DNA from 3 places in the Streptomyces sp. NPDC006997 genome. Region 1 is predicted to be linked to each of the others. Evidence: riboswitches for the same ligand, from Rfam matches in the RefSeq annotation. Region 1 holds a riboswitch; each other region holds the start of a gene.

Region 1 (10,231 bases):
GACGTGTTCGGCCATGCCGATGGAGGAGATCGCGTCGAAGGGGCCGTCGCGGACGTCCCGGTAGTCCTGCACCCGGATCTCGACGCGGTCGGTGAGCCCCTCCTCGGCGATCCGCTTGCGGGCGTACGCCGCCTGTTCCTGCGACAGGGTGATGCCGACGACGTTCACGCCGTGCTCGCGGGCGGCGTGGACGGCCATCGAGCCCCAGCCGCAGCCGACGTCGAGGAGGCGCTGACCGGGCCTCAGGGCGAGCTTGCGGGCCACGAGTTCGAGCTTGTCACGCTGGGCGGTCTCCAGGTCGCCGCCGTCCGGGGACTCCCAGTAGGCGCAGGAGTAGACCATGGACGGCCCGAGGACGATCTCGTAGAAGTCGTTGCCGACGTCGTAGTGGTGGCTGATGGCGCGTCTGTCGGTGCGGCGGGTGTGCAGGTGGCCGCGGCGCCGGGCCTCCTCGCGGGGCGGGGCGGGCGGCAGCGCGGGTCCCGCCAGCCGGAACAGCCCGCGCACCGCGGACCGCACCTCCGGGTCGCGCAGCGCCTGGCCGAGCGTCCTGGCGTCCTCACCGCGGTCCCAGACCAGCCCGGACAGCGCGTCGAGCCCGGCGTAGAGATCCCCCTCGATATCGAGGTCCCCCGCCACCCACGCCCGGGCCAGCCCCAGTTCGCCCGGCCTCCACAGCAGGCGGCGCAGGGCCCGCCGGTTGCGCACGACGAGCAGCGGCGCGCCGGGCGGCCCCGCCTGCGAGCCGTCCCAGGCGCGCACGCGCACCGGGAGCGGCACCCCCAGCATCTGTTCGAGCAGCCCCTTCAGCCGCGAAGCGGCGTCGGCCATGGCGCACACCTCCGTGACAGCGATCCCGGAATGTCCCACACCACGTAAACACCCCACCCGCCACGGGGCAGTCCCCCACGCCCGTCACAGCTGTGCAAAATACGGCAGACGGCACCCGCACGCCGAAGGGCCGCCCGCACCACGGATGGCGGGCGGCCCTCGGGCTGTTCAGCGGGGGCGGGTCAGGAGGCCTTGGCCTTCTGCTGTTCGGCGGGGGCCGGGGCGGGGGCCGGGGCGGTGGCCTTCACCTGGGCCGGGGCGGGCTTCGCGGCCTCGTAGAACTCCTCGCGCGGGGACTCCAGCGCGCCGAGGGCGACGACCTCGCGCTTGAGGAACATGCCGAGGGTCCAGTCGGCGAAGACGCGGATCTTGCGGTTCCAGGTCGGCATCGCCAGACCGTGGTAGCCACGGTGCATGTACCAGGCGAGACGGCCCTTGAGCTTGATCTTCATCTTGCCCATGACGATCATCGCGACGCCCTTGTGGAGGCCGAGACCGGCCACCGCGCCCTTGTTGGCGTGCGTGTAGTCCTTCTGCGGGAAGCCCCGCATCCCGGAGATCACGTTGTCGCCGAGGGCCTTGGCCTGGCGCAGCGCGTGCTGGGCGTTGGGCGGGCACCAGGCGTTGGGGTTGCCCGCCTTGCGGCCGACGAGGTCCGGGACCTGGGCGTTGTCGCCCGCGGCCCAGATGTAGTCGGTGCCGGTGACCTGGAGCGTCGGCTGGCAGTCGACGTGACCACGGGGGCCGAGGGGCAGTCCGAAGCGGGACAGGACCGGGTTGGGCTTGACGCCGGCCGTCCACACGATCGTGTGGGAGTCGACTTCGAGGCCGTTCTTCAGCACGACGTGGCCGTCGACGCAGGAGTCCATGGAGGTGGAGAGGTAGACCTCGACGCCCCGGCTCTCCAGGTGCTCCTTGCCGTAGGCGCCCAGCTTCGGGCCGACCTCGGGGAGGATCTTGTCGGCGGCGTCCACGAGGATGAACCGCATGTCCTCGCGGGAGACGTTGTTGTAGTACTTGGCCGCGTCCCGGGCCATGTCCTCGACCTCGCCGATGGTCTCCGCGCCCGCGAAGCCACCGCCGACGAACACGAACGTGAGCGCCTTGCGGCGGATCTCCTCGTCGGTGGTGGAGTCGGCCTTGTCGAGCTGCTCCAGGACGTGGTTCCGCAGCCCGATGGCCTCCTCGATGCCCTTCATGCCGATGCCCTGCTCGGCGAGGCCGGGGATCGGGAAGGTACGGGAGACGGCGCCCATGGCGATGACCAGGTAGTCGAACGGCAGCTCGTACGCCTCGCCGACCAGCGGCGCGATCGTCGCGACCTTGCGGTCCTGGTCGATGGTGGTGACCCGGCCGGTGAGGACCTCCGCCTTCGGCAGCACGCGTCGCAGCGGGACGACGACGTGCCGGGGGGAGATGTTGCCGGCGGCCGTTTCGGGGAGGAAGGGCTGGTAGGTCATGTACGACCGGGGGTCGACGACCGTGACGGTCGCCTCGCCGTAGCGCATCTTCTTCAGGATGCGCCGAGCTGCGTACAGACCTACGTACCCACCGCCTACTACGAGGATCCTGGGACGCTCCGTGGTGCTCATGGCATCGAGTATCCACCCGCCCCAGGGGGGTACCTCGTGCGCCCCTTCACAAGGTTCCTACGCACCTCTGTTACACTTCGCCGCCCTTGTGCCCCAGCTCAGCCCCCGGGCCGGGAACCAGGAGGCGGGGCGGCACGTTGTCAATGCCGCCTGAGCTGCCGCGCAGGGCGGCCGACCGCACCGCTCCCCCTCAGGACCGGGCCCGCCCGGGACCCCCGTACACCCTCTGGGCGCGCCCCACAAGGGACCCTCCGGGGCACGGAAACAGCCTCCTGTGGCCTAGCCGTCGCCCCCCGGCACCCAATTCCTTGTGAAGAACTTCACGAACTTTCCCGACGCCATGTCGCCGCCACCCCGGAATCCACCCCTCCACCCCGCTCAAACGCCGCCCGACCTGCTCAGCCGTGTGGCAGCGACCCCCCTGTCACGCCACCGACCAAGCGATGCCGTCGAGGATGTCGTGTTCGCTCACCACGACCTCCTCCGCGCCGACGCGTTCCATGAGCGTGAGGAGGATCAGGGCGCCCGCGGCGATCACGTCGACGCGGCCCGGGTGCATGGACGGGACGGCGGCGCGTTCGGCGTGGGTGGAGTGGAGGAGCCAGTCGGTGATCTCGCGGACCCTGGTGCGCGGGACGCGGGAGTGGTGGATGGCCGTCGAGTCGTACGCGGGGAGTTCCTGGGCGATCGCCGACACCGTCGTCACCGAACCGGCGAGACCGACCAGCGTGCGCGCCTCGCGCAGCGGGACCTCCTCCTCGGCGAGGTCCAGGGCCGCCACGATGTCGGCGCGCATCGCCGCGATCTGCTCCTCGGTCGGCGGGTCGGACACCTCGCCGTCCCGCACCAGGTGCCGTTCCGTCATCCGCACACAGCCGATGTCCACCGAGCGCGCCGCGCGTACGTGGTCGTCGCCGACGACGCACTCCGTCGAGCCGCCGCCGATGTCCACCACCAGGTAGGGCCGGGTGAGGTCGGTACGCCCGGCGAGTTCGCGCGTGGCGCCGGTGAAGGAGAACTCCGCCTCCTGGTCGCCACTGATCACCTCGGGCTCGACACCCAGGATGTCCAGCACCCCGCGCACGAAGTCCGCCCGGTTCTCCGCGTCCCGGGAGGCGGAGGTGGCGACGAAGCGGATCCGCTCGGCGCCGTGCTCCTTGATGACCGCGGCGTACTCACGGCAGGCCGCGAACGTGCGCTCCAGCGCCTCGGGAGCGAGTCGGCCGGTGCGGTCGACGCCCTGGCCCAGGCGGACGATCGTCATACGGCGGTCCAGGTCGACCAGTTCGCCGGTCGCCGGGTCGCAGTCGGCGACCAGCAGGCGGATCGAGTTCGTACCGCAGTCGATGGCGGCTACGCGGGTCACCGGCCGTCCTCCCCGCTCTCCGTCGTGGTCACACAGGGGCCCTTGCGCCACCACTCCGGCAGCATCGCCAGCGCCTCGTCGCCCAGCGGGTTCACGCCCGGCCCGGCGGCCAGCGAGTGGGCCACCAGGACGTGCAGGCACTTGACCCGGTCGGGCATCCCGCCCGCGCTCGGGAAGCCCGTCAGCTCCTCGATCTCGTCCCGGCGCCGGAGGTAGTCCTCGTGCGCGGCGCGGTACGCGGCGGCCAGCTCCGGGTCGCCCTCCAGACGGGCCGTCATCTCCTTCATCACGCCGTTGGCCTCCAGCGTGCCGATGGCCGACGCCGCCTTCGGGCACGTCAGGTAGTACAGCGTCGGGAACGGCGTGCCGTCGGGCAGCCGCGGCGCCGTCTCCACCACGTCCGGCTGTCCGCACGGGCAGCGGTGCGCGATCGCGCGCAGACCGCGCGGCGGACGTCCGAGCTGCTGCTGGAACGCCTCGACGTCCGCGTCCGTGGGCTCGGTGCGCGGGGTGGGCGGCGGAAGGGTGTCCATAGGATTCTCTACGCGTCTTTCTCGCTCAACGGTGTCACTGGTCGGCGCGGGGGTCACTGGCCGGCGTCGGACCTGTCCACGCCGTCCCAGACGTTCGAGTACCAGGGGCGGTCGGCCGCGCCCCGTTCGCCGCGGGCCCGCTCGGCCGCGTCCGGGTCGATGACGACGTAACCGGTCTCCCCGGGCATCACGTAGTGCAGCCGCTGCCGGATCTGCTGCTCGGCGTACGCGTCGTCCTGCCACCGCGCCTTCTGGTCGCGCAGCTGTTCGACGCGCTCGCTGGCCTGCCGCTTCTGCCGCTCCAGGTCGGCGATCTCGGCGCGCTGGGCGACGTACTGCCTTATCGGGTAGGCGAGCGCGACGACCAGCGTGCAGACGACCAGGGCGAGCAGGGCCGCGCGGCCGGTGAGGCGGGAGCGGCGGGCCTGGCGGCGGGTCTGGGAGCGGTAGACGCGGGCCGCCGTCTGCTCGCCGAGCAGCCGCAGTCTGGTGGTGGTGGAGAACCGGTCCCGGTCCTTCACTGCCATGCCCCGCCTCCGTCTCGTCCCGCCGTACACGCGCGTACGTCCCCGCACACGGTACGGGACCGGGTACGGGGACGTACGGACGACGCCGCCCACACGTGCGTGGGCGCGTGCGTGGGCTCAGCCCTTGAAGCGCGGGAACGCGCTGCGGCCCGCGTACACCGCGGCGTCGTCGAGGATCTCCTCGATGCGCAGCAGCTGGTTGTACTTGGCGACGCGCTCGGAGCGGGCCGGGGCGCCGGTCTTGATCTGGCCGCAGTTGGTGGCGACGGCGAGGTCCGCGATGGTGACGTCCTCGGTCTCACCGGAGCGGTGGGACATCATGCACTTGAAGCCGTTGCGCTGGGCCAGCTCCACGGCGTCCAGGGTCTCGGTCAGCGAGCCGATCTGGTTGACCTTGACCAGCAGGGCGTTGGCCGCGCCCTCCTCGATGCCGCGGGCGAGGCGCTCGGGGTTGGTGACGAACAGATCGTCGCCGACCAGCTGCACCTTGTCGCCGAGGCGCTCGGTGATGGTCTGCCAGCCCGCCCAGTCGTCCTCGAACAGCGGGTCCTCGATGGAGACCAGCGGGTACGCCTCGACCAGCTCGGCGTAGTAGTCCGTCATCTCGGCGGCGGAGCGCTCCTTGCCCTCGAAGGTGTAGGAGCCCTCCTTGTAGAACTCGGAGGCGGCCACGTCGAGGGCGAGGGCGATCTGCTCGCCGGGGGTGTAACCGGCTTCCTTGATCGCTTCGAGGATGAGGTCGAGGGCCTCGCGGTTGGAGCCGAGGTTCGGGGCGAAGCCGCCCTCGTCGCCGAGGCCGGTGGCCAGGCCCTTGCCCTTCAGCACCTTCTTGAGGGTGTGGTAGACCTCGGTGCCCCAGCGCAGCGCCTCGGAGAACGACTCCGCGCCGATCGGCGCGATCATGAACTCCTGGATGTCCACGTTGGAGTCGGCGTGCGAGCCGCCGTTCAGGATGTTCATCATCGGCACCGGCAGCAGGTGCGCGTTCGGGCCGCCCAGGTAGCGGAAGAGGGGGAGGTCGCTGGCCTCGGAGGCGGCGTGGGCGACGGCGAGGGAGACGCCGAGGATGGCGTTGGCGCCGAGGGAGCCCTTGTTGTCGGTGGCGTCCAGGTCGAACATGGCCTGGTCGATCAGCCGCTGCTCGGTGGCGTCGTAGCCGACCAGCTCCGGGCCGATCTGCTCGATCACGGCGAGGACGGCCTTCTCGACGCCCTTGCCCTGGTAGCGGTTCGGGTCACCGTCGCGCAGCTCGATGGCCTCGAAGGCACCCGTCGAGGCGCCGGACGGGACGGCGGCACGACCGGTGCTGCCGTCGTCGAGGCCGACCTCGACCTCGACCGTGGGATTGCCTCGGGAGTCCAGGATTTCCCGGGCTACGACGACGTCGATGGACGGCACGAGCATCTCCTTCATGGATGTGACGTGGGTCAGCAGTACCGCGGTGGGTGCTGCGCCATGAGCCTAACCGGCCGGGGGCCGTCGGCTCGCCCTCCGACCCCCGGTAGAGCCGAAACCGAGAGTAAATTGTTTCCGAACGGAACAAAGAGAAGGGTGGACGGGTACCGGAAGCAGAGAGGGCACGGGGGCATGGAAAACCCCGCCCCGGCGCGTACGGGGGGAGACGCGCCGGAGCGGGGTGGTCTGCCGGGGCAGGACTTACTTGAGGTGCAGCTGCTGACCCGGGTAGATGAGGTCGGCGTCCTGGACGATGTCGTCGTTCAGCTTGAACAGCTTGGCCCAGCCGCCCTTGACGTCGTGCTCCTGCGCGATCGTGCTGAGGGTGTCACCCTTGACGACCTTGTACTCGCCGTCGCCCTTCTTGACCTTCTTGCCGGTCGGGGTGGTGACGGTCTTCTTCGCGGCCGGGCGCTCGGCGGAGCGGGAGGTGCTCGGCTGCTCGGTCTCGCGGGTGGCGGTGGAGTCGTCGGTGGTCCCGGCGCTGGAGCCGGTGTCCGTGGAGCCGCCGCCGTTGTACGCGGCGCTCGACAGGCCGGTGCCGCAGACCGGCCAGGCGCCCTTGCCCTGCCCCGCGAGGACCTTCTCGGCGATCTCTATCTGCTGGGCCTTGCTGGCCTGGTCGGCGGTGGCGGCGTACTGCGTGCCGCCGTACGCGGCCCAGGTGGAGGCCGAGAACTGCAGGCCGCCGTAGTACCCGTTGCCGGTGTTGATGGACCAGTTGCCGCCGGACTCGCACTGGGCGACGGCGTCCCACTCGGACGCGGTGGCGGCGGAGGCGCTGCCCGCGGCCATCAGCGGGGCGGCGACGGCCGCGGCCCCGGTGACGCCGACGGCGGCGATGGCGCGGACGGTCTTGGACGGACGGCGGTGCTTGCCCTTGCCGGAAAACAGCATGGTTGATCCCCTCACCGACGCCTGCGAGGTGAGCTGTCGGGTTCGGGCCGGTTGAGTTGCCCGGCCACACCCCTCTTTACGAGCGGTGCGGCTTCACCCCTAGCCGGTTCGGCGGCGAGTCTCCTCAACCGCCTGGTCCGGCGCTTACCTTGGGTCCCCCGCTCCTGCCTGCGGCGCTTGACGCGACGACTGTTCCCGGGCCGCCACTGGCAGGATTCGGCGTTGCGGCGGCCGGGGCTCGTGTTGGCGAGCGGTCATGACCGTAGACACGCGATCCGCGGAATTTCAAAGACGATCAGGGCTTCTGAGACTCATCCCACACTTCCACTGAAACGGACATTAGGTGTGAAGTGTGGCGTTAACTCCCGCTACTTTGCGCCCGTTTCCACCCCTACTTCCAGGGTCTGACCGGGGAGGATGAGGTCCGGGTCGGCTCCTACGGCGTCCTCGTTGGCCTCGTAGAGCGCGCACCATCCGCCGTCGAGGTCAAGGGAGTCGGCGATATAGGTCAGATTGTCGCCGGGCTGGACGGTGTAGGCACCGTCGGCGGTGACGGCGGCGTCACGGGCGGCGTCACGGGACGCGTGGCGGCCGGAGGATTCGGCGCGGGCGCCGTCGGCGGAGTCCTCGTCGGCGCTGTCGCCGCGGTGGCGGCCGCTGCCGGAGGTGGCGTCCGACGCGTCGCCGTCCCGGAGCGAAGCGTCCGACGGGTCACTCTTCGTGGAGGCCGTGGGGGAGTTGCGGGGCGCGACGGAGTCCGATTCCGCGCCCGAGCCGGAGGTCGCTTCGGCGTCCCGACCGGAGTCGGACGCGGATCCGGAGTCGGAGCTGGACTTCGAGTCGGAGGTCGCTTCGGGAGCGGCCGAATCAGTGGACTTGTCGGACTTGGTCGACTTGTCCTTGCGTTGGTCGGTGCCGTCCGCGTCCTCTGACGTGGAGTCAGCGGAGTCGTCGGGAGCGTCGGAGGACGCGGAGGACGCCGGGGAGTCCTCGGCCAGTCCCGTGTCGACGTCGGCGGAACCGCTGTCCTTCGTCAGTCCGGAGAGCAGCCCACAGGCGGGCCAGGCACCGGGGCCCTGGTCGGCGAGTATCCGCTCGGCGACGGCTATCTGCTGCGAGCGGCTGGCCAGGTCGGCGCTGCCCGCGTAGTCGAGACCGCCGTATGACTCCCAGTCGTCCTGCGAGATCTGGAGACCGCCGTAGTAGCCGCTGCCGTTGTCCGCGCTCCAGGAGCCGCCGCTCTCGCACTCGGCCACCTGGTCCCACACGGTGCCGTCGGCGGCGCTCGCGCCGGATGCGCCGAGCAACGGGATGGCGATGGCGGAACCGGTCACTCCGGCGGCGACGAGGAGAGCCGGAGCCTGGCGGGGGCGACGGTGACGACCGTTCCCGGAGAGCATGTCGGGACCTTTCGCAAGACAGCGGTGACCAGCGCGGCGCATGATGCTGCGGCGCCGTGCTGATGGGTGAACGTATCGGCAGACGATCACTTGTCACAAGTTAATGCCGCGCAGATCACGTGAAGATCACAGAGTTGAGCGCGTGTCACCTTTGCGTCGAGGTGTCATCTTTGCTCCGGAGAACGATCCGTTGACTGCGGCTGAGGGGGTGTGAACTCCACCGGCAGGGTGCGCAGTCCGCGCATGATGAGCCCGCCGCGCCACCTCAACTCCCCTGGTTCCACCGCGAGTCGGAGGTCCGGGAGCACGGTGAGGAGGGTGCCGAGCGCGGACTGCCCTTCGAGACGGGCGAGCGGGGCGCCGAGGCAGTAGTGAACACCGTGGCCGTAACCGAGGTGCTGGTTGTCCCGGCGGGACAGGTCGAGCGTGTCCGGATCGGCGAACCGCTCCGGGTCCCGGTCGGCCGCGGCGAGGACGACGAGGACGGGGTCGCCCGCCGCGATGTCCTGCCCGCCGAGGGTGAGGGGCTCGGTGGCGAACCGCCAGGTGGCGAGTTCCACGGGGCCGTCGAAGCGGAGGAGTTCCTCTACCCCGGTCGCGAGCAGGGCGCGGTCACCGGCGTCGAGGGAACGCTGGAGGCGGGCGCGCTGGCCGGGATGGGTGAGCAGGGCGAGCGTGCCGTTGCCGATGAGGTTCACGGTCGTCTCGAATCCGGCAAACAGAAGGATGAAGGCCATCGCGGCGGCCTCGTTCTCGGTGAGGTGCTCCCCGTGGTCGGAGGCGCGGATCAGCCCGGAGATCAGGTCCTCGCCGGGGACGGGTTCGTCGGGCAGGACTTCCCGCTTCCGGTGGATCAGCTCGGAGAGGTAGCCCCGCATCATCTTCACCGACCGCGCGACCCCGCCCCGCGGCCCGCCCTGATGCCGGATCATCATGCCCGCCCAGTCCCGGAAGTCGTCCTGGTCCTCGCGCGGGACGCCGAGCAGGTCGCAGATGGCGTAGATGGGCAGCGGGAAGGCGAACTCGTGGATGAGGTCGGCGCTCCCCCGCCCGGCGAACCGCCCGATGAGGTCGTCGGTCAGCTCCTGCACCCGCGGTGCGAACTCCGCCACCCGGCGCGGTGTGAACGCCTTGCTGACGAGCCGCCGGAGCCGGGTGTGGTCCGGCGGGTCGATGTTGAGCAGGTGCGTCATCAACTCGGCCTTGCGCTCGCCGGGGATCCCCGTCTTCCCCTTGGCGTGCGCGGGCTCGTCGTGGTGCGCGGGGTTCTTGCTGAGCCGCTGGTCCGCCAGCGCCTGCCGGGCATCGCCGTACCGGGTGACCAACCACGCCCCCACCCCACTCGGCAACCGCGTCCACCGCACCGGCTCGTTCTCCCGCAGCCAGGCGTAGGCGGGGTAGGGGTCGGCGGCGAACTCCCAGGTGAAGAGTTCGGGGGTGGGGCCCTGGGCGGGCGTGGAGGTGGAGGTGGAGGTGGCGGCGGTGTCGTGCGAGGCGGTCTGGTCGGTCACCCTCTGACCGTAACCGCCGCCCGGGGCCGGGGCTTCTCCCTCCCCCGCTCCCCGCTCCCCACTCCCCTCAACTCTCCGCTCACTCCGCCTCCGCCTCCGCCTCCCTGATCGCGTCCCGG
Region 2 (10,231 bases), on a different contig from region 1:
ACGCTCGGCGCCGGGGAACGGGCGGACTGGGTGGCCGGTTTCATCGCCGCGCACGGCCTGTCGGAGGCGTTCCAGCTGCTTGGCGTCTGCGGGGTGCCGTGGTCCGCGCCGCTGGGGCGGGCGGTGGTGGACGCGCTCAACATCGCCCGGGACGCGGGGAGTTACCCATGGAGCTTCAGCGGGGTGATGGGGTTGGCCGAGCGCTGCCTCGACCCGTCCGAGGCGACCCGTCTGGACGGCCTGCTGGCCGTGCCGGAGGAACCGGAGGACGCGTCGCCGGGGGCGGGCGGCTACTGGTCGGAGGCGTTCCAGCGCCTGGTCACGACCTTGCGGCTACGGGGGACGATGCTGGCGGAACTGGAGGCGTAGCGAACGCCGCCACCCCGCCGCCGGACACGGCACGGGCCCGGATCCGGCGGCGACCCCTCTGGATCCTCGCCGTCCTACGCCCCGGCGGGCTGCCGCACGTTGGCCCGTACCCAGTCCACGATCGACGCCGTCGTCGCGCCCGGCGTGAAGATCTCCGCGACGCCCTTCTCCTTCAGCGGCGCGATGTCCCCCTCGGGGATGATGCCGCCGCCGAAGACCAGGATGTCCTGGGCGTCGCGCTCCTTGAGGAGGTCGATCACCGCGGCGAAGAGCGTGTTGTGCGCACCGGAGAGGATGGACAGCCCGATCGCGTCGGCGTCCTCCTGGATCGCGGTGTCGACGATCTGCTCGGGAGTCTGGTGGAGGCCGGTGTAGATGACCTCCATACCGGCGTCCCGCAGCGCCCGTGCGATGACCTTGGCCCCGCGATCGTGGCCGTCGAGCCCCGGCTTGGCCACCACCACGCGGATCGGACCGGCTGCCACACCCATCACTGCCTCCATGAAGCGACTACATCCTCCGTACCCGACAAGTACCGCACACATCGCGCGGGTCGCGCATGTGGCGCATACCACTCATTCACGGCGGAGTCCCCGCACCACGTCGGACGGGGAAGTGAACGAACGTTATCGCCAGCATCCCGCAACCGGCAGTTTCGGGGCGTGGAGCGAGGGGGAAATCACACGGTGGGACACGTTCGCCGCGCACCGTTCCGAGTCTCCGCGGCCCAGACGCCGCGCACCCCCGCGGCCGTAGGGCCGCGGCGACCGGCGGAACACGCGCCACGGGAGCCGCTACGAGGTTGCCGCACCCCCGCGCCACAGGCCGCGCGGCCCGGGGGTGCGGCACCGCACACCCACGCACCGTCACGCGCCTCAGCCCGGCTTCCCAACCAGGGCACACGGGGGAGAGAGCCGTCCTCCGGCGTGCCGACAGGAGGTCGGCCATGAAGGTCACCGGGCTGCTGCCCATCCGCTTGCTCCCCTTTCCAGCTCCCGGCCGACTGGCGGGACTCTCCCTGGCCCTGCTGAGGGCGACGGCGCTCGAAGTCGCGATCCTCGCGGGCCACCTCCTCCTCTATCCCTCCGGCATCATCCAGGAACGCCGCTCGGAAGAGACTGGACCGGCGCCGGACGGCGCGGCCCCACTGCCGACGCGGGCGCTGCCCCCGGTCGTGCTGCTGCACGGGTTCATCGACAACCGCTCGGTCTTCGTCCTGCTGCGCCGCTTCCTCGCCCAGCACGGCAGGCAGCAGTTGACGTCGCTCAACTACTCCCCGCTGACGTGTGACGTGCGCACCGCCGCCGCGCTCCTCGGTCGGCACATAGAGGAGATCTGCCAACGCACCGGCAGCGACCGGGTCGACGTCGTGGGGCACAGCCTGGGCGGGCTGATAGCGCGGTACTACGTGCAACGGCTCGGCGGCGACACGCGCGTACGCACCCTTGTCACCCTCGGCACCCCCCACTCGGGTACACGGGTCGTGCCGATGGCGAACGCGCACCCCATCGTGCGCCAGATGCGCCCCGGTTCGGCGTTGATGGAGGAGCTGTCCCGGCCCGCGCCGGACTGCCGTACGCGATTCATCTGTTTCTGGAGCGATCTGGACCACCTGATGGACCCGGTGGCGGCGGCCCGCCTCGACCACCCCGATCTGCCCACGCAGAACGTGCAGGTCACCGGCATCGGACACCTCGCCCTGCCGGTCCACCCCGCGGTGGCGGCCCGCATACGGCAGGCCCTCGACGACACCTCCACGGACACGTCGGCCCCGGCGCGGACCGGCACCCGCGCCGCGCGCGCCAACGGCCTGCGCCTGGCGTGAGAACGGCCGGGAGGGCGGCCGGAGACAGCGCCCGACGGTCGAACAATCTTCGAACACAAGGCCAAGCCTGCGCCTACCGACCGCCAAAAGGCGGCCGAATGCCCGTTTCCTGCGGGCGTGAAACCTGCTGAAGATTGTCGTGCCCGCGTACCGCCGGGTACAGTCGCCGCACTGCTCTGGCAGCCCCTGTTGTCGAGGCGAAAGAGAAGTTGGTGAACGATCGTCACCCGTCGGGGACCATGACGTCCCCGGCTCCGGCTTCCGACGCCGCCTCCGCGCACTACGCGCCCTACGGCGGTCAGGAAGCCCAGTACGGTGACCTCACCACGTACGGCGACCATGACGCCACTGGTTTTGAGGGCGGCTACGGCGCCACCACCCACACCACCGCCGCCTTCTCCGCCGACCCCCTCTTCGGCGCCCTCCCGGACCACGGCCAGGCCACCGGCGCGTACGACGCCACCCAGTGGGCCACCGGCGGCCACCAGACGCTGGACTACGACCCGTACGCCGCCCAGCACCACGCCGCCTACGACGCCAGCGCCTACGACACCGGCGCCCACGACACCGTGAACTGGACAGCCGAGCACCAGCAGCTCGCCGGTATCCCCCACCAGGCGACGGGCAACGACACCAGCGGCCAGTGGGACGCGAGCGCCTGGCTCCCGCCCGAGCAGTCCACGGGCGCGGCACCCGACCAGACCCAGCAGTGGGACTGGGGCACGCAGACCTTCGAGACCGGCACCTACGACGCCACGCAGTGGAACTCCGACGGCACCGGACACGACGAGCACGGCTACCCGCGGGACGCCTACGCGTCCCAGGCGGATCACGACCCCTACGGCCAGCACCAGGTCCCGGACCACGAGGGCTTCCCTGATACCGGGGCGCCCGACGCCCACCAGGAAAGCACCGACGACGAACCCGAGTTGAGCCGCACCGGCGAACTGCCCGCCGTGGAGCCGCTCCTCGACGACCAGGAAGAAGGCGCGCCGCTCCCCGCCACCCGCGCCGCGGCCCGCGCGTCCCGCTCCCGCCGCCGCCAACCCGCCCGGCGCTCCGCGCTGCTGACCGTCGCCGTCCCGTCGGCGTGCGTGATGGGCGTCGCGGGGATCGCCGCCGCCTCGGTCAGCGGTTTCAGCGAGGACGAGCAGGAGGCGCCCGCGTCCGCCGCGGACGCACCGCCGGTGAAACCGGCCGCCGCCAACGACAAGCTCGCCACCCAGCTGGAGTCCCTCACCGCCGAGGCGAACGACTTCGGCGACCGGGTCAGCCGTACCCAGGAGCGCATCGACCTCAAGGCGGAGCAGGAGGCCGAGCAGAAGCGGGCGGCGGCGGAGGCGGCCCGCAAGGAGCGGCTGCGCCCGAAGTTCGCCCTGCCGGTCGCGGCGCACGGGCTGAGCGCCTACTACGGTCAGGCGGGCATCAACTGGATGTCCGTGCACACCGGCATCGACTTCCCCGTCTCCTACGGCACCACGGTGATGGCCGCGACCGACGGCACCGTGCGCACCGAGTACAACACCGCCTACGGCAACATGATGATCGTGACCGCGATGGACGGCACGGAGACGTGGTACTGCCACCTCTCCAGCTACCAGGTCCCGTCCGGTACGACGGTGAAGGCGGGCGACGCGATCGCGTTCTCCGGCAACTCCGGCAACTCGACCGGTCCGCACCTGCACTTCGAGGTCCGGCCCGGCGGTGGCTCGTCCATCGACCCGCTGGCGTGGCTGCGCAGCCACGGCCTGGACCCGTCGTAACGCGTCAGCCGTAACGGTTCTGCCAGCGCTGCCAACGCCAGCGGGCCCGCCGTACGGCACGGGCCCACCCCCGCTGGCCCGTGCGCGCGCTCCCTACAGCTTCTCCACCGGCGCGTACCGCAGCAGCAGCCGCTTCGGCTTGGCGTCGCCGAAGTCGATCGTCGCCTCGGCGTTCGCGCCCGTGCCCTTCACCGCCGTCACCGTGCCGAGCCCGAACTGGTCGTGGGTGACCCGGTCCCCGACCGCCAGCGCGACCACCGGCTTCTCGTCGGTCCTGCGGGTGGCGAACCCGGACGCCCCCGAAGCCGAGGACCGTGAACGCGACGACGACAGGGACGCCGCCACGCCCGAGACCGGGCCCGCCGGGGCCGCGGAGCCGCCGGTGCGCTTCCAGTCCACGTGCTCGCCGGGGATCTCCTCCAGGAAGCGGGAGGGCGGGTTGTACTGCGGCTGGCCCCAGGCGCTGCGCATCGCCGAGCGGGTGAGGTAGAGCCGCTCGCGGGCGCGGGTGATGCCGACGTAGGCGAGGCGGCGCTCCTCCTCCAGTTCCTTGGTCTGGCCGAGGGCGCGCATGTGCGGGAAGACGCCGTCCTCCATGCCGGTCAGGAAGACGACCGGGAACTCCAGGCCCTTGGCCGTGTGCAGGGTCATCAGGGTGATGACGCCGTCGCCGTCCTCCTCGTCGGGGATCTGGTCGGAGTCGGCGACCAGCGCGACCTGCTCCAGGAAGTCGGCGAGCGTGCCGGACTCCTCTTCCCCGCGTTCCTGCTCGAACTCCAGCGCCACGGCCGCGAGTTCCTGGAGGTTCTCGATACGCGTCTCGTCCTGGGGGTCGGTCGACGCCTGCAACTCGGCCAGGTAGCCGGTGCGTTCCAGGACGGCTTCCAGGATCGTCGCCGGACCGGCGCCGGACTCGACGATCGTCCGCAGGTCCTCCATCAGCGTGTTGAACCGCTTGACGGCGTTGGTGGACCGCGCGGCCATGCCGTACGCCTCGTCGACGCGGCGCAGCGCCTGCGGGAAGCTGATCTTCTCGCGCTGGGAGAGCGCGTCGATCATGGCCTCCGCACGGTCGCCGATGCCGCGCTTGGGCACGTTGAGGATGCGGCGCAGCGGGACGGAGTCCTCCGGGTTGGCGAGCACCCGCAGGTAGGCGAGGACGTCCCGGACCTCCTTGCGCTCGTAGAAGCGGACCCCGCCGACGACCTTGTAGGGCAGGCCGACGCGGATGAACACCTCTTCGAAGACACGGGACTGGGCGTTCGTCCGGTAGAAGACCGCGACGTCCCCGGCCTTCGCCTCGCCCGCGTCGGTGAGGCGGTCTATCTCGTCGGCGACGAACTGCGCCTCGTCGTGCTCGGTGTCGGCGACGTAGCCGGTGATGCGCGCGCCCGCGCCCGCGTTGGTCCACAGGTTCTTGGGGCGGCGGGACTCGTTGCGCTCGATGACGGCGTTGGCGACGGTGAGGATCGTCTGGGTGGAGCGGTAGTTCTGCTCAAGGAGGATCGTCGTCGCGTCCGGGTAGTCCTCCTCGAACTGGAGGATGTTGCGGATGGTCGCACCGCGGAAGGCGTAGATCGACTGGTCGGCGTCACCGACGACGCACAGCTCGGCGGGGTCCTGGTCCTCGCCGGAGGGGCCGACGAGTTCGCGGACGAGGGCGTACTGCGCGTGGTTGGTGTCCTGGTACTCGTCGACCATGACGTGCCGGAAGCGGCGGCGGTAGTGCTCGGCGACGTCCGGGAAGGCGCGCAGCAGGTTGACCGTCGTCATGATCAGGTCGTCGAAGTCGAGGGCGTTCGCCTCGCGCAGCCGTGACTGGTACAGCGCGTACGCCTGGGCGAGCGTCTTCTCGAAGCCGTCGGTGGCCTGGGCGGCGAAGTCCTCCTCGTCGACCAGCTCGTTCTTCAGGTTGCTGATCTTGGCGCTGAACGACTTGGGCGGGAACCGCTTCGGGTCGAGGTCCAGGTCGCGGCAGACCAGGGCCATCAGACGCTTGGAGTCGGCGGCGTCGTAGATCGAGAACGACGAGGTGAAGCCGAGCCGCTTGCTCTCCCGGCGCAGGATGCGCACGCACGCGCTGTGGAACGTCATCACCCACATCGCGTTCGCGCGCGGGCCGACGAGCTGCTCGACGCGCTCCTTCATCTCGCCCGCGGCCTTGTTGGTGAAGGTGATCGCGAGGATCTGCCCGGGGTGCACACCGCGGTCGGCCAGCAGGTGGGCGATGCGGTGGGTGAGCACCCGGGTCTTGCCGGACCCGGCTCCGGCCACGATGAGCAACGGGGAACCCGCGTGCACGACGGCGGCGCGCTGGTTGTCGTTCAGCCCCGCGAGCAGGGCGGCGGAGTCCACCACCGGGCGGGGCGCGCCGTCGCGGTAGTAGGCGTCGCGGTCCGGGGGCACGTCGAACTTCCCGCTGAACAGATCGTCCGGAACCGGCTCCGGTACGTGATCGTCCTCGGGCGGCGGCGGGGGTTCGTCCGCGGGGCCGCGCTGGGCCTGGAGGTCCGCCAGGAAGCTGTCGTCAAAGAGGCTGCTCATCGCTCTCCGAGTCTAGGGTGCCGCACTGACAACCGGAGCCGGATCCCGCCGACCCGGCGCCCGCACCGCCCGGGACCGCCGCGGTCCGCGCCACGGCCCCGGACCGCCCCAGCCCGCGCGCCCCTCGCCCCGACCGTCACGGATCACTCCAGCCCGGACACGGTGAGCGACGTTCCGGATAAGGTCACGAAAATGTATCGGGCATATCACCCACCAACCTTCACAGCCACCACACGAGTTGGCTACGGTGCCGAGCGGGCCGTACGACCCCCTCCGGCGAACGTCGCCGGGCCGCGCGGCCTCCGCCGAGTCCGGCGTGCCCGCGTGGCAGTGGCCGGAGCCGGGGACCCACCGATCCCGGGGTGAATCGGCTCACTCCTCCTGAGGGAGTGGCCGTAGGGCAACCCTTCCGAACCACCCGCCCGAACCCGACAGCTAACCCGGTAGGCGGTACATGGAAGGAGTCGCCTCCTTGGCGTCGCACCGCAAGTCACGTGCCGCGGGCAGCCGCGTGGCCGGTATCCGCACCCCCGGCCTGGCCACCGCCGCCCTCACCTCCGTGGCCCTGCTCTCCCAGACGGCCAACGCGGCCCCCTCGGACGACCGGCCGAGTCTGGAGGAGGTCGAGAAGAAGGTCGACGACCTCTACCGCCAGGCCGAGTCGGCGACCGAGAAGTACAACGCGGCCAAGGAGAAGACCGCGAAGCAGCGCAAGCAGGTCGACACCCTCCTCGACGACGTCGCCAAGCGCACCCAGAAGCTCAACGACGCGCGCGAGGAACTCGGTTCCTACGCCGCCGCCCAGTACCGCACCGGCGCCGCCGCCCCCACCACGGCGACCTTCCTGCTCGCGGACTCACCGCAGGACTACTTCGACCAGACCCAGCTCATGGGGCGGCTCACCAGCACCCAGAAGTCGGCGGTCGACGACTACTTCGCCGAGCAGACGGCGACGATGGAGAAGCGCCAGGAGGCCACCGACAGCCTTGAGACGCTCACCGAGTCGCGGGACGACCTCAGGACGGCCAAGTCCACCGTCCAGAAGAAGCTCGCCGACGCGCGCGACCTGCTGTCGGAGCTGACCGCCGAGGAGAAGGCGCGGCTCGCGGCGATCGAGAAGAAGAAGCAGGAGGAGGCCGAGCGCAAGGCGGCCGAGCTGGCCCGCCAGCAGGCCGAGGAGCAGCAGCGCCAGGAAGACGAAGCGGCAGCGGCAGCGGCGGCGGCCCAGGAGCAGGAGAGCGGCACCTCCGGCGCGACGGGCTCCACCGGCACCTCCACCGGTACTTCGACGGACCCCGCGGCCGACTCCTCGTACGCCTCCAAGGCCGAGAAGGCGCTCGCCTTCGCCCGCGCCCAGATCGGCAAGCCGTACGTCTGGGGCGCCACCGGCCCCGACTCCTACGACTGCTCCGGACTGACCCAGGCCGCCTGGAACGCCGCCGCGATCTCCCTGCCGCGCACCACCTACGACCAGGTCAACGCGGGCACCACGGTCTCCCTGTCCAGCGCCCAACCCGGTGACCTGGTCTTCTTCTACGACGACGTCACCCACGTCGGCATCTACATCGGCAACGGCATGATGATCCACGCCCCGAAGCCCGGCGCCTACGTGCGCGAGGAGTCGGTCTACTACGACGGCGAGTCCTCCATCCACAGCGTGGTACGGCCCGCCTGACGCCCACGCTTCCTCCGGGGGCCGGGCACGGGCCGGGCCCCCGGAGCGGGACCTCAGGTCCAGAGCACCGCGATGAAGATGTTCGTCGTGGTCAGCAGGCCGACCAGGCCGAAGAGGCCCTTGTCCACCTTCTCCTCGTCCCGCTTCACGTAGACGAGCCCGAGGATCACGATCAGCAGGGCCAGCTTCACGCCGATCTTGACGTTGTCGAGGGTCCGGTCGTCGGCCTGGTTCAGGCCGACCAGGACCACACCCGTGACCAGCATCGTCAGGGCGCCGTGCAGCATCGCGGGGACGAAGCGGGCGGTGCCCTGCCCCATCGCCTTCATTTGGGTGAGGAAGCCGCCGAGCAGCGCGGCGATTCCGATGACGTGCAGGCCGACGAAGAGGTGGATGAGTACGTCCATGGAGCCGGAGCCTAGCCACGGCCACCCCGCCGTCCGACACCGGCCCACCCCTACGGGGCCCTTCTGCCGCGCCTTGCATATATGCGCCCATAGCAGCCGCCCCGCCGCGTCGGCTCCCGGTTTCCCCACATCGGTCAGCGCACCGCGCGAAGTCGACGGCCCGCCTCGGGAGCCCCGGTCATCCCCGGTCGTCCGGCGATCCGCTGGAGTCACTTCCGTACAACGTGTCACCGGCTGGACACGCCCGGGATTAGCGTCCTCCCCCAGGTGACCGGCTCCCCAACCCGCCCTCGCCAGGGGCGGCGTCGGCCACCCCCGCCGAGAAGGTCCGGCGGCGGTCCACTCCCCTGTGCGGGCCGCCGACGGGCGCGTCCCCCCGCTCCTCACGGCCGTACGAAAGGATGTGCAGCCCAGGTGGCAGCGCACCGCAAGCCCCCACAACGTCCGGCAGGCGGCACCACCGTCCGGACCGCCGCCACCCTCGTCCTGGCGGGCGCGGCCACCGCGACCGCCTTCGACGGCACCGGGCACGCCCAGCCGGACCTCACCCCGGCGCAGGTCAGGGCCAGGGTCCACCAGCTCTACCAGGAGGCGGAGGCCGCCACCGACCAGTACAACGGGGCCCGGGAGAAGGCCGAGGCCGCCGAGGAGCGGCTGGCGGAACTGCGCGACGAGGCGGCCCGCAAGGAGGACCGGCTCAACTCGGCACGCGAGGAACTCGGTTCGGCCGCGGCGGCGCAGTACCGCGGTGGCACCCTCGACCCCACGCTCCAGCTCGCCCTCTCCGACGACCCCGACCGCTACCTCGACGGCGCCGCGTTCGCCGAGCGCGCGGGCCACCGGCAGGCCACCACCGTCACCCGTGTCCACCAGCAGATGCGGGAGATCGAGCGGTTGCGTGGCGCCGCCCGCGTGGAACTGGCCTCCCTGAAGTCACGCCAGACGGAGCTGAAGCGCCACCGGCGGACCATCACCGGCAAACTGGACGCCGCCGAACGGCTGCTCGACCGGCTGTCGGCCGGCCAACGCGCCCGCGTCACCTCCCCCGCCGCCCCCGACCGCGCCTCCCGTGCCTCGACCGGCCCCCGCGACAGCCTTCCCCCTCCCACCACCGCCGCCCCCGACTCCCGCACCGCGGCGGCCGTCTCCTACGCCTACCAGGCCCTCGGCAGCCCCTACGTCTGGGGCGCCACCGGCCCCGACGCCTTCGACTGCTCCGGCCTGACCCAGGCCGCCTACCGCGCCGCCGGGGTCTCCCTGCCCCGCACCACCTACGCCCAGATCGGCGCCGGACGCCGGGTCTCCCGCTCCGAACTCCTCCCCGGCGACATGGTCTTCTTCTACTCCGGCATCAGCCACGTCGGCCTCTACGTCGGCGGCGGCCAGATGATCCACGCCCCGAACCCTGCCTCACCGGTACGGCTGGCCCCGATCAGCGAGATGCCGTTCGCGGGGGCGACCCGGGTGGTGTGAGCGCGGAGTCAGTGCGAGGCGGCCTCACACCAGCCGTCGCGCCGTGGCCCATCTGGTCAGCTCGTGCCGGTTGGACAGCTGGAGCTTCCGCAGGACCGCCGAGACATGGGACTCGACCGTCTTCACGGAGATGTAGAGCTGCTTGGCGATCTCCTTGTAGGCATAGCCCCGGGCG
Region 3 (10,231 bases), on a different contig from region 1:
AGGACGGTAGGAAATCCGCGGTCCGAGGACCGCGTCAGCGATCGAAGGGACGTACATGCCCATGGGTCACACGGCCACAGCCGAGGCAGGCTCCGGCGGCCTGACAGCGACCGAGCACCGCCTGGCCAACGGTCTGCGCGTGGTGCTCTCCGAGGACCACCTGACCCCGGTCGCGGCGGTGTGCCTCTGGTACGACGTCGGCTCCCGCCACGAGGTCAAGGAGCGCACGGGACTGGCTCACCTCTTCGAGCACCTGATGTTCCAGGGCTCCGCCCAGGTCAAGGGCAACGGCCACTTCGAACTGGTGCAGGGCGCGGGCGGTTCGCTCAACGGCACCACCAGCTTCGAGCGCACCAACTACTTCGAGACGATGCCCGCCCACCAGCTGGAACTCGCCCTGTGGCTGGAGGCGGACCGCATGGGCTCGCTGCTCGCCGCGCTGGACGAGGAGTCCATGGAGAACCAGCGCGACGTCGTGAAGAACGAACGCCGCCAGCGCTACGACAACGTGCCCTACGGCACCGCCTTCGAGCGGCTGACCGCCCTCGCCTACCCGGAGGGCCACCCCTACCACCACACCCCGATCGGCTCGATGTCCGACCTGGACGCGGCGACCCTGGAGGACGCGCGCGCGTTCTTCCGGACGTACTACGCGCCGAACAACGCGGTGCTGTCCGTCGTCGGCGACATCGACCCCGAGCGGACGCTCGCGTGGATCGAGAAGTACTTCGGCTCCATCCCCGCCCACGACGGCAAGCCCACCCCGCGCGAGGGCACACTGCCCGACACCATCGGCGAGCAGCTCCGCGAGGTCGTCGAGGAGGAGGTCCCGGCCCGCGCGCTGATGGCCGCCTACCGGCTGCCGCACGACGGCACGCGCGCGTGCGACGCCGCCGACCTGGCACTGACCGTCCTCGGCGGCGGCGAGTCCTCCCGGCTCTACAACCGGCTGGTGCGCCGGGACCGTACGGCCGTCGCGGCCGGGTTCGGCCTGCTGCGGCTGTCCGGTGCGCCCTCGCTGGGCTGGCTGGACGTGAAGACCTCCGGCGACGTCGAGGTGCCGGTCATCGAGGCCGCCATCGACGAGGAGCTCGCGCGGTTCGCCGCCGAGGGCCCCACGGCCGAGGAGATGGAGCGCGCCCAGGCCCAGTTGGAGCGCGAGTGGCTGGACCGGCTCGGCACGGTCGCGGGCCGCGCCGACGAACTGTGCCGGTACGCGGTGCTGTTCGGCGACCCGCAGCTCGCCCTGACCGCCGTACAGCGCGTCCTGGAGGTGACGGCCGAGGAGGTCCAGGAGGTCGCCAAGGCCCGCCTGCGCCCCGACAACCGCGCGGTGCTCGTCTACGAGCCCGTCGCCGCGGCGGAGACCGACGCCGACGACGCCCACACCGAAGCCGACGAGACCGAGGAGGCGGCCAAGTGACCGAGCTGGCCACCATGGAGTTCCACCCCCAGCCGCAGGCCGGGGAGCCCAAGCCGTGGGCGTTCCCGGCCCCCACGCGCGGGATCCTCGACAACGGTCTGACGGTGCTGCGGTGCCACCGCCCCGGCCAGCAGGTCGTCGCCGTCGAGGTGCTGCTGCACGCGCCGCTGGAGGCCGAGCCCGCCGGTCTGGACGGCGTCGCCACGATCATGGCGCGCGCGTTCTCCGAGGGCACCGACAAGCACTCCGCGGAGGAGTTCGCCGCCGAGCTGGAGCGGTGCGGCGCCACCCTCGACGCGCACGCCGACCACCCCGGCGTCCGGCTCAGCCTGGAGGTCCCCGCCTCCCGCCTGGCCAAGGGCCTCGGGCTGGTCGCCGACGCTCTCAGGGCGCCCGCGTTCGCCGACAGCGAGGTCCAACGGCTGGTGCGCAACCGGCTCGACGAGATCCCGCACGAGCTGGCCAACCCCTCCCGGCGCGCCGCCAAGGAGCTGTCCAAGGAGCTGTTCCCGGCCGACTCGCGCATGTCGCGCCCGCGCCAGGGCACCGAGGAGACCGTCGCCGCCATCGACTCCGCGGCCGTACGCGCCTTCTACGAGCGGCACGTCCGCCCCGCCACCGCCACCGCGGTCGTCGTCGGCGACCTCACCGGCATCGACCTGGACGCGCTGCTCGGCGACACCCTCGGCGCCTGGACCGGCGCCCCGGCGAAGCCCCGCCAGGCGCCCCCGGTGACCGCCGACGACACCGGCCGCGTCGTCATCGTGGACCGACCCGGCGCCGTCCAGACGCAGTTGCTGCTCGGCCGCGTCGGCCCCGACCGGCACGACCGCGTCTGGCCCGCGCAGGTGCTCGGCACGTACTGCCTCGGCGGCACCCTCACCTCCCGACTGGACCGCGTCCTGCGTGAGGAGAAGGGCTACACCTACGGCGTACGGGCGTTCAGCCAGGTGCTGCGCTCCGCCCCCGACGGCACCGGCGCCGCGATGCTCGCCATCAGCGGCTCCGTCGACACGCCCAACACCGGCCCCGCGCTCCAGGACCTGTGGACGGTGCTGCGCACGCTCGCCGGGTCCGGGCTGACCGACGCCGAGCGGGACGTCGCCGTGCAGAACCTCGTCGGTGTGGCGCCGCTGAAGTACGAGACCGCGGCGGCCGTGGCGAGCACGCTGGCCGACCAGGTCGAGCAGCACCTGCCCGACGACTACCAGGCGGCGCTGTACCAGCAGCTCGCCGCGACCGGCACCGTGGAGGCCACCGCCGCGGTCGTGAACGCCTTCCCGACGGACCGCCTCGTGACGGTCCTCGTGGGCGACGCGGCGCAGATCAAGGAACCCGTGGAGGCGCTCGGCATCGGCGAAGTCACCGTCGTGTCCGCTGAGTAGGCGTCTCCGCCGAGTAGCGGCACGCACGCGTGGGGCCCTGGTAACGGATCCGTCACCAGGGCCCCGCTATGCCCGTATTCAGAGGAAGATCAGCGTTCTGTCCTGTGGGATGCGCTACAAAACGCGCTCTCTGTTTGGGAATGGAAAGCGAGCCCGCTTAGCGTCTCCGGGGCTGTCCGTCAGGCAGTGCGCCGCACCCGCGGCACCGGACAGCCATCGCCGAGTCCCCGTACGGCGCGAGCCAGGGGAGCCGGGGACCCAACAGTCCCTGGGGTGAATCGGACGCCCGCGCGTGCCGCGAGGGGGTCCGTAGGAGACCTTCCTGCTCCGAACCCGTCAGCTAACCCGGTAGGCGAGAGGGAAGGAAAGGACCAGCCACTCCATGGCGTTCACCCGCCCTGCCGGGAAGCACCGCCGTACCGGCCGCGCCCAGCGCACCACCGCCCGCGCGGCGGGCGTCGCGGCCCTCACCACCACCGGCGTGGTCGGCACCCTGGCCGCCGCCCCGGCACTCGCCGCCGAGCCCGTCGCGCAGCAGACCGGACTCACCCCCGTCGTCAGCATGGGCAGCGCCGTGGCCGAGCGGGTCGACGCCCAGGCCGACGCGCAGCAGCAGGCCGCCGAGCTGGCCGAGGCCAAGCGCGCGGCCCAGGAGGCCGCCCGCGAGCAGGCGGCCGCGGCGGCCAGGAAGGCCCGCGAGGCCAAGGAGCGCGCCGCCCGCGAGGCCGAGCGCAAGCGCCTGAACACGTACGTGACACCCATATCCGGCTCCTACGTCTCCACGGCCTACCGCTCCGGCGGCGCCCTGTGGTCCTCCGGCAGCCACACCGGCATCGACTTCCACGCCGCCAGCGGCACCGCCGTGCGCGCGGTCGGCTCCGGCACCGTCGTCGAGGCGGGCTGGGCCGGGGCGTACGGCAATCAAGTGCTGATCAGGATGGTGGACGGCACGTACACCCAGTACGGCCACCTGTCGTCCATCGCCGTCTCGGTGGGCCAGACGGTCACCCCGGGGCAGCAGATCGCCCTGTCCGGCGCCACCGGCAACGTCACCGGACCGCACCTGCACTTCGAGGCGCGCACGAGCGCCGACTACGGCACGGACATCGACCCCCTCGCGTACCTCCGCGCGCACGGCGTGAACGTGTAGCACCACCGCCCCCCAAGGGGCCCCACCGCCCCCCAGGGGCCCCACCGCCCCCCAGGGGGCCCCACTGCCCCCCAGGGGCCCCACCCCCTCGCCCCGGCTCACAAGCCGGGGCTTTCGGCGTTTGAGGACCCTGTTTGTCCAAAAAATATCCCTGGTTTCCAGACCGCCGTCGGAAATTCCGGCTCATTGCAATAGAGTCACTGAACACACGTCAATCGTCGACGTTTCACGGGGATTAAGGCGGAGGTCGGTCATGCGTATTCCGGCGCACTCGGTGTGCACGGCGATCCGGGACGACATCGTCGCAGGTGTCTACGAGCGCGGCAGCCGGCTCACCGAGGAACTGCTGGCCCGCCGCTACGGCGTCTCCCGCGTCCCCGTCCGGGAGGCCCTGCGCACCCTGGAGGCGGAGGGCTTCGTGGTGACCCGGCGGCACGCGGGCGCGTGCGTCGCCGAGCCGACCGAGCAGGAGGCCTCCGACCTCCTGGAGATGCGGATGCTCCTGGAGCCGCTCGCCGCCTCCCGGGCCGCCCAGCGGCGCACCGAGGCCCATCTGAAGGTGCTGCGCGGGCTGGTCAGGCTGGGCCAGGAGCGGGCCAGGCGGGGCAGCAGCGACGATCTGCGCTCGCTGGGCGGCTGGTTCCACGAGACGCTCGCCCAGGCGTCCGGCAGCCCCGCCCTGATCGCCATGCTGACCCAGCTGCGGCACAAGATCGCCTGGATGTACACCGTGGAGGTGCCCACCGGGCCCGTGGAGTCCTGGGCGGAGCACGGCGCCATCGTGGACGCGGTGGCGCGCGGCGACGGGGAACGCGCGCGTGCGGTCACCGCCGTGCACACCGAGCGCGCGACCGCCGCGCACCGGCTGCGCTTCACCGTGGGGGCCGACCGCGCGGACCGTGTGAGGACTTCGCAACATCCCGTAAACATGCCGAGCCTGCGGCATTAACACAGGCGCCGTATACAAAGGGGGGATATTCGGCGGGGGTTGTTTCTGCTGCCCTTTTCCGGCCGCGAACGTACTCGTTAATTATCACCCGAACGTAAATGCGGGCACGGAAACCCGGAGACCGGAGAAAACGGCGGAGCCGCGCCGCCCGGAATGGGCGACGCGGCTCCGCCGTGTGCTGTCACGCGCCGGTCAGACCGTCTCGGGCAGCTCTTCCAGGCCCTCGGCGACCAGTTTGGCCACCCGGTCCAGGGCGGCGTCCGCGCCCTCGGCGTCGGAAGCGAGGACGATCTCCTCGCCCCCCTGGGCGCCCAGACCCAGGACCGCCAGCATGGAGGCCGCGTTGACGGGGGTCCCCCCGGCCTTGGCGATCGTCATCGGGACGCCGGTGGCCGTGGCGGCTCGGACGAAGATGGAGGCGGGGCGGGCGTGGAGGCCCTCGGCCCAGCCGACGTTGACGCGGCGCTCAGCCATGTGATGCTGCCCTTCGTGTTCAGGGTTGTCTAGACCAGTGTCCCACAACGTGAAGCATGTCCGGAGCAGGCCGGTGCCCGCCCCCTCGGCTGACGCCGGACCGCGGCCTCGGTCCGGCGTGACGCCCCCGCACACTGCCCCGCGCCGTTGTCAGACGCGAGCCGTACGCTGGGCCCCATGCAGAACTCGGCGGACCGGCAGGAGTACCCAGCTCACTGGGAGGCCGACGTGGTGCTGCGCGACGGTGGCACCGCGCGCGTGCGGCCCATCACCGTTGATGACGCCGAGCGCCTGGTCAGCTTCTACGAGCAGGTCTCGGACGAGTCGAAGTACTACCGCTTCTTCGCGCCCTACCCGCGCCTGTCCGCCAAGGACGTCCACCGCTTCACGCACCACGACTTCGTGGACCGGGTGGGACTCGCCGCCACCATCGGAGGCGAGTTCATCGCCACCGTACGCTACGACCGCATCGGCCCGGACGGGACGCCCGCCTCCACCCCCGCCGACGAGGCCGAGGTCGCCTTCCTCGTGCAGGACGCCCACCAGGGCCGGGGCGTCGCCTCCGCCCTCCTCGAACACGTCGCCGCCGTCGCCCGCGAGCGCGGCATCCGCCGCTTCGCCGCCGAGGTGCTCCCCGCCAACACCAAGATGATCAAGGTGTTCACGGACGCCGGGTACACCCAGAAGCGCAGCTTCGAGGACGGCGTCGTCCGCCTGGAGCTGGACCTCGAACCCACCGACCGCTCGCTCGCCGTGCAGTACGCGCGCGAGCAGCGCGCCGAGGCCCGTTCCGTACAGCGGCTGCTGCTGCCCGGCTCGGTCGCCGTCATCGGCGCCGGACGCACCCCCGGCGGCGTGGGCCGCAGCCTCCTGCGCAACATCAAGGACGCCGGGTACACCGGCCGCCTCTACGCCGTGAACCGCGCCTTCGACGACACCTGGCAGGAGATCGACGGGGTACCGGCCCACCGCTCCGTCCGCGACATCGCCGACCACGTCGACCTCGCCGTCGTCGCCGTGCCCGCCGAACACGTCCCCGAGGTCGTCACCGAGTGCGGCGAACACGGCGTGCAGGGCCTCGTCGTGATCTCCGCCGGATACGCCGAGAGCGGCCCCGACGGACGCGAACGGCAGCGCGAACTCGTCCGCCACGCGCGCGCGTACGGGATGCGCATCATCGGGCCCAACGCCTTCGGCGTGATCAACACGGCGTCGGACGTCCGGCTCAACGCCTCCCTCGCCCCCGAGATGCCCCGCCCCGGCCGCATCGGCCTGTTCGCCCAGTCCGGCGCCATCGGCATCGCCCTGCTGTCCCGGTTGCACCGGCGCGGAGGCGGCGTCACCGGTGTGACCGGTGTCTCGACGTTCATATCCTCCGGCAACCGCGCCGACGTCTCCGGCAACGACGTCCTCCAGTTCTGGTACGACGACCCGGAGACCGACGTCGCCCTCATGTACCTGGAGTCCATCGGCAACCCCCGAAAGTTCACCCGCCTCGCCCGGCGTACGGCGGCGGCCAAACCGCTCGTCGTCGTGCAGGGCGCCCGCCACCGCGGGGCAGCGCCCCAGGGGCACGCCGTACGGGCCACCCGGCTGCCGCACGCCACGGTGTCCGCGCTGCTCCGGCAAGCCGGGGTGATCCGCGTCGACACCATCACCGAGCTGGTCGACGCCGGACTGCTGCTCGCGCGCCAGCCGCTCCCGGCCGGACCCCGGGTGGCGATCCTCGGCAACTCGGAGTCGCTGGGGCTGCTGACGTACGACGCCTGCCTCGCCGAAGGGCTGCGACCCCACCCGCCGCTGGACCTGACGACCGAGGCGGCACCGGAGGACTTCGGGGCGGCACTGGCGCGGGTACTGGCGGACGACACGTGTGACGCCGTCGTCGTGACGGCGATCCCCGCCATCGGGGAGACGTCGGCGGAGGACTCGGCGCTGGCGGAGGCGCTGCGGGCGGCGGTGGCGGCGGTGCCGACGAAGCCGGTGCTGGTGGTGCACGTGGAGCTGGGCGGGCTGGCGGAGGCGCTGTCGGCGGCGGCGAGCACGGCGCCGACGGTCGGCACCGGCAGTGGCGTCGGTACCAAGGCGCCCCACGTCGAGGGCGGTGCCCACCCGGCCCCCCTCCCGACCTCGCTCGAGCGGGGCAACCCCGATCGCTCCGCGGAACGACTGCCCACCGCACCAGACGCCGGAGCCGACTCCCCCCTCATCCCCGCCTACCCCGCCGCCGAGCGCGCCGTCCGGGCCCTCGCCGAAGCCGTGAAGTACGCGCAGTGGCGGCGTGAGGCCGCCGACCCGGGTCGGGTGCCCGAGTACGAGGACATCGACGAGAAGGGCGCCGCCAAACTGATCGGCGGCCTGCTCGCGCGGGGGCAGGGCCTGACGCTGGGTACCGAGGAGACGTACGAGCTGCTCGGTCAGTACGGCGTCGACGTCCACCGCGCGCTCCCCGCGGCCACCCCCGACGAGGCCGTCGCCGCCGCGCACGCCGTCGGCTACCCCGTCGCCCTCAAGGCCACCGCCCCGCACCTGCGCCACCGCGCCGACCTGGGCGGCGTCCGGCTCGACCTCGCGGACGAGGAACAACTGCGCCGCGCGTTCGCCGAGTTGACCGGGCTGTTCGGCAAGGCCGAGGAACTGCGCCCGGTGGTCCAGGGCATGGCCCCGCGCGGGGTCGACACCGTCATACGGGCCGTGATCGACCCGGCCGCCGGCGCCGTCCTGTCGTTCGGCCTGGCCGGAGCGGCCTCCCAGCTGCTCGGCGACATGGCGCACCGGCTGATCCCGGTCACCGACCGCGACGCGACCTCGCTGGTCAGGTCGATCCGGACGGCGCCCCTGCTGTTCGGCTGGCGCGGCTCCGCGCCCGTGGACACCCCCGCGCTGGAGGAACTGCTGCTGCGGGTCTCCCGGCTCGTCGACGACCACCCGGAGGTGGTGGCGGTCACCCTCGAACCGGTCGTCGTCGCCCCCGACGGCCTCAGCGTCCTCGGCGCCTCGGTCCGCCTCTCCCCGCCTCCCGCCCGCGACGACCTGGGCCCGCGCACCCTCCCGGCGTATTGACAAGGTGTCGAGCCAAGCGCGCGAGCGGTGCCTCGCAGTCAGTGGGTCCCCGTAGGATGGACGGCATGGCCAAGACCAGTACGACGACCCAGGGGCTGCGCGCGGCGATCGAGCGCAGCGGCTACTACCCGGCCCTCGTGGCCGAGGCGGTGGAGGCCGCGGTGGGCGGTGAGCCCGTGCGGTCGTACCTGGTGCACCAGGAGACGACGTTCGACCAGAACGAGGTGCGGCGGCACGTGACCGTGCTGGTCCTCACGGCCAACCGCTTCATCGTCAGCCACACCGACGAACAGGCCGCCGACAGCACCTCCCCGACGCCGTACGCCACCACCTCCACGGAGTCCGTGAAGCTCGGCCGGATCTCGTCCGTCGTGGTCAGCCGCGTCGTCGCCAACCCGGAGTCGTACAAGCCGGGCACGCTGCCGCGCGAGGTCGTGCTGACCATCGGCTGGGGCGCCGTCTCCCGTCTCGACCTGGAGCCCGCCGCCTGCGGCGACCCCAACTGCGAGGCGGACCACGGCTACACGGGCAACTCCACGGCCGACGACCTCAGCCTGCGCGTCAGCGAGGCCGGGGACGGCCCGGAGACCGTGCGCCAGGCGCTCGTCTTCGCGCAGGCCATCTCCGAGGCGACCGCGGACATCACCCGCTGATGGCACACCCCACCGCCTGGGAGCACCACTCCGAGCACCCCGAGCCCCTGTCCGTCGACTCCGCGCCGCGCCCCGAGTACGGCAGCGGCTCGCTCGCCGACCTGCTCCCCACCCTGGCCGCGGGCATGGGCGTCCCCGGCGCCACCGCGGCGATCCCGGAGCTGGCCCCCGCCGACCGGGCCTGCGTCTTCCTGATCGACGGCCTCGGCTGGGAGCAGTTGCGGGCGCACCCGCAGGAGGCGCCCTTCATGACCTCCCTGCTGGCCAGCTCACGCGGCGGCACCGGCCGCCCCCTGACCACCGGCTACCCCGCGACCACCGCGACGTCCCTCGCCTCCGTCGGCACCGGGCTGCCGCCGGGCGCGCACGGCCTGCCCGGCTACACCGTCCGCGACCCGGACACCGGCGAGCTGATGAACCAGCTCCGCTGGCAGCCGTACACCCCGCCGCGCCCCTGGCAGCCGTACCCGACGATCTTCCAGCGCGCCCACGACGCCGGGGTGCACGCGGCGCAGGTCTCCTCGCCCGCCTTCGAGAACACCCCGCTGACCAAGGTCGCGCTCAGCGGCGGAACGTTCCACGGGCGGCTGTCCGGCGAGGACCGCATGGACCTCGCGGCCGAGCAGCTGGCCGCGGGTGACCGCGCCCTCGTCTACACGTACTACGCCGAGGTGGACGGCGCGGGCCACCGCTTCGGCGTCGACTCCGACGCCTGGCGCGGCCAGCTGATGTACGTCGACCGGCTCGTACAGCGCCTCGCCGAGCAGCTCCCGCCGCGCACCGCGCTCTACGTCACCGCCGACCACGGCATGATCGACGTGCCGTTCGACGAGGAGCACCGCATCGACTTCGACACCGACTGGGAACTGCGCGCCGGGGTCGCCCTGTTCGGCGGCGAGGGCCGGGCCCGGCACGTGTACGCCGTGCCGGGCGCCCACAACGACGTGCTGACGTGCTGGCGCGAGGTGCTCGGCGAGCAGTTCTGGGTGGCCTCCCGGGACGAGGCGATCGCGGCGGGCTGGTTCGGCCCGCGGATCGACGAGCGGGTGTACGCGCGCATCGGTGACGTCGTCGCGGCGGCCCGGGACGACGTGCTCATCGTCGCCTCGGAGCGGGAGCCCAAGGAGTCGGCCA

The links. A riboswitch is a leader RNA that binds a small molecule or an ion and turns the genes downstream of it on or off. The one in region 1 is predicted to bind cyclic di-AMP.
Region 2: linked by a shared signal. The riboswitch ahead of ABZ659_RS17970 (NlpC/P60 family protein) and the one ahead of ABZ659_RS10510 (transglycosylase family protein) in region 1 are both predicted to bind cyclic di-AMP.
Region 3: linked by a shared signal. The riboswitch ahead of ABZ659_RS32870 (M23 family metallopeptidase) and the one ahead of ABZ659_RS10510 (transglycosylase family protein) in region 1 are both predicted to bind cyclic di-AMP.

Annotation. Positions count from the first base shown of each region.
Region 1 is NZ_JBEYHH010000008.1:128,627-138,857, reverse strand. Features, by position in the region: gene ABZ659_RS10540 (cyclopropane-fatty-acyl-phospholipid synthase family protein) at 1-831, opposite strand, end outside; gene ABZ659_RS10535 (NAD(P)/FAD-dependent oxidoreductase) at 1,014-2,423, opposite strand; gene ABZ659_RS10530 (Ppx/GppA phosphatase family protein) at 2,848-3,789, opposite strand; gene ABZ659_RS10525 (DUF501 domain-containing protein) at 3,786-4,322, opposite strand; gene ABZ659_RS10520 (septum formation initiator family protein) at 4,376-4,849, opposite strand; gene eno (phosphopyruvate hydratase) at 4,967-6,247, opposite strand; gene ABZ659_RS10510 (transglycosylase family protein) at 6,506-7,201, opposite strand; cyclic di-AMP (ydaO/yuaA leader) riboswitch at 7,205-7,387, opposite strand; gene ABZ659_RS10505 (transglycosylase family protein) at 7,570-8,601, opposite strand; gene ABZ659_RS10500 (cytochrome P450) at 8,766-10,112, opposite strand; gene ABZ659_RS10495 (nucleoside triphosphate pyrophosphohydrolase) at 10,192-10,231, opposite strand, start outside.
Region 2 is NZ_JBEYHH010000016.1:119,392-129,622, forward strand. Features, by position in the region: gene ABZ659_RS17945 (DUF5691 domain-containing protein) at 1-369, shown strand, start outside; gene ABZ659_RS17950 (cobalamin B12-binding domain-containing protein) at 444-860, opposite strand; gene ABZ659_RS17955 (alpha/beta fold hydrolase) at 1,316-2,194, shown strand; gene ABZ659_RS17960 (M23 family metallopeptidase) at 2,407-3,957, shown strand; gene pcrA (DNA helicase PcrA) at 4,051-6,501, opposite strand; cyclic di-AMP (ydaO/yuaA leader) riboswitch at 6,795-6,966, shown strand; gene ABZ659_RS17970 (NlpC/P60 family protein) at 6,974-8,176, shown strand; gene ABZ659_RS17975 (hypothetical protein) at 8,230-8,583, opposite strand; gene ABZ659_RS17980 (C40 family peptidase) at 8,998-10,056, shown strand; gene ABZ659_RS17985 (response regulator transcription factor) at 10,081-10,231, opposite strand, start outside.
Region 3 is NZ_JBEYHH010000052.1:20,576-30,806, reverse strand. Features, by position in the region: gene ABZ659_RS32880 (pitrilysin family protein) at 62-1,423, shown strand; gene ABZ659_RS32875 (pitrilysin family protein) at 1,420-2,808, shown strand; cyclic di-AMP (ydaO/yuaA leader) riboswitch at 3,016-3,178, shown strand; gene ABZ659_RS32870 (M23 family metallopeptidase) at 3,191-3,958, shown strand; gene ABZ659_RS32865 (GntR family transcriptional regulator) at 4,212-4,907, shown strand; gene ABZ659_RS32860 (HPr family phosphocarrier protein) at 5,100-5,381, opposite strand; gene ABZ659_RS32855 (GNAT family N-acetyltransferase) at 5,559-8,444, shown strand; gene ABZ659_RS32850 (DUF5998 family protein) at 8,501-9,097, shown strand; gene ABZ659_RS32845 (nucleotide pyrophosphatase/phosphodiesterase family protein) at 9,097-10,231, shown strand, end outside.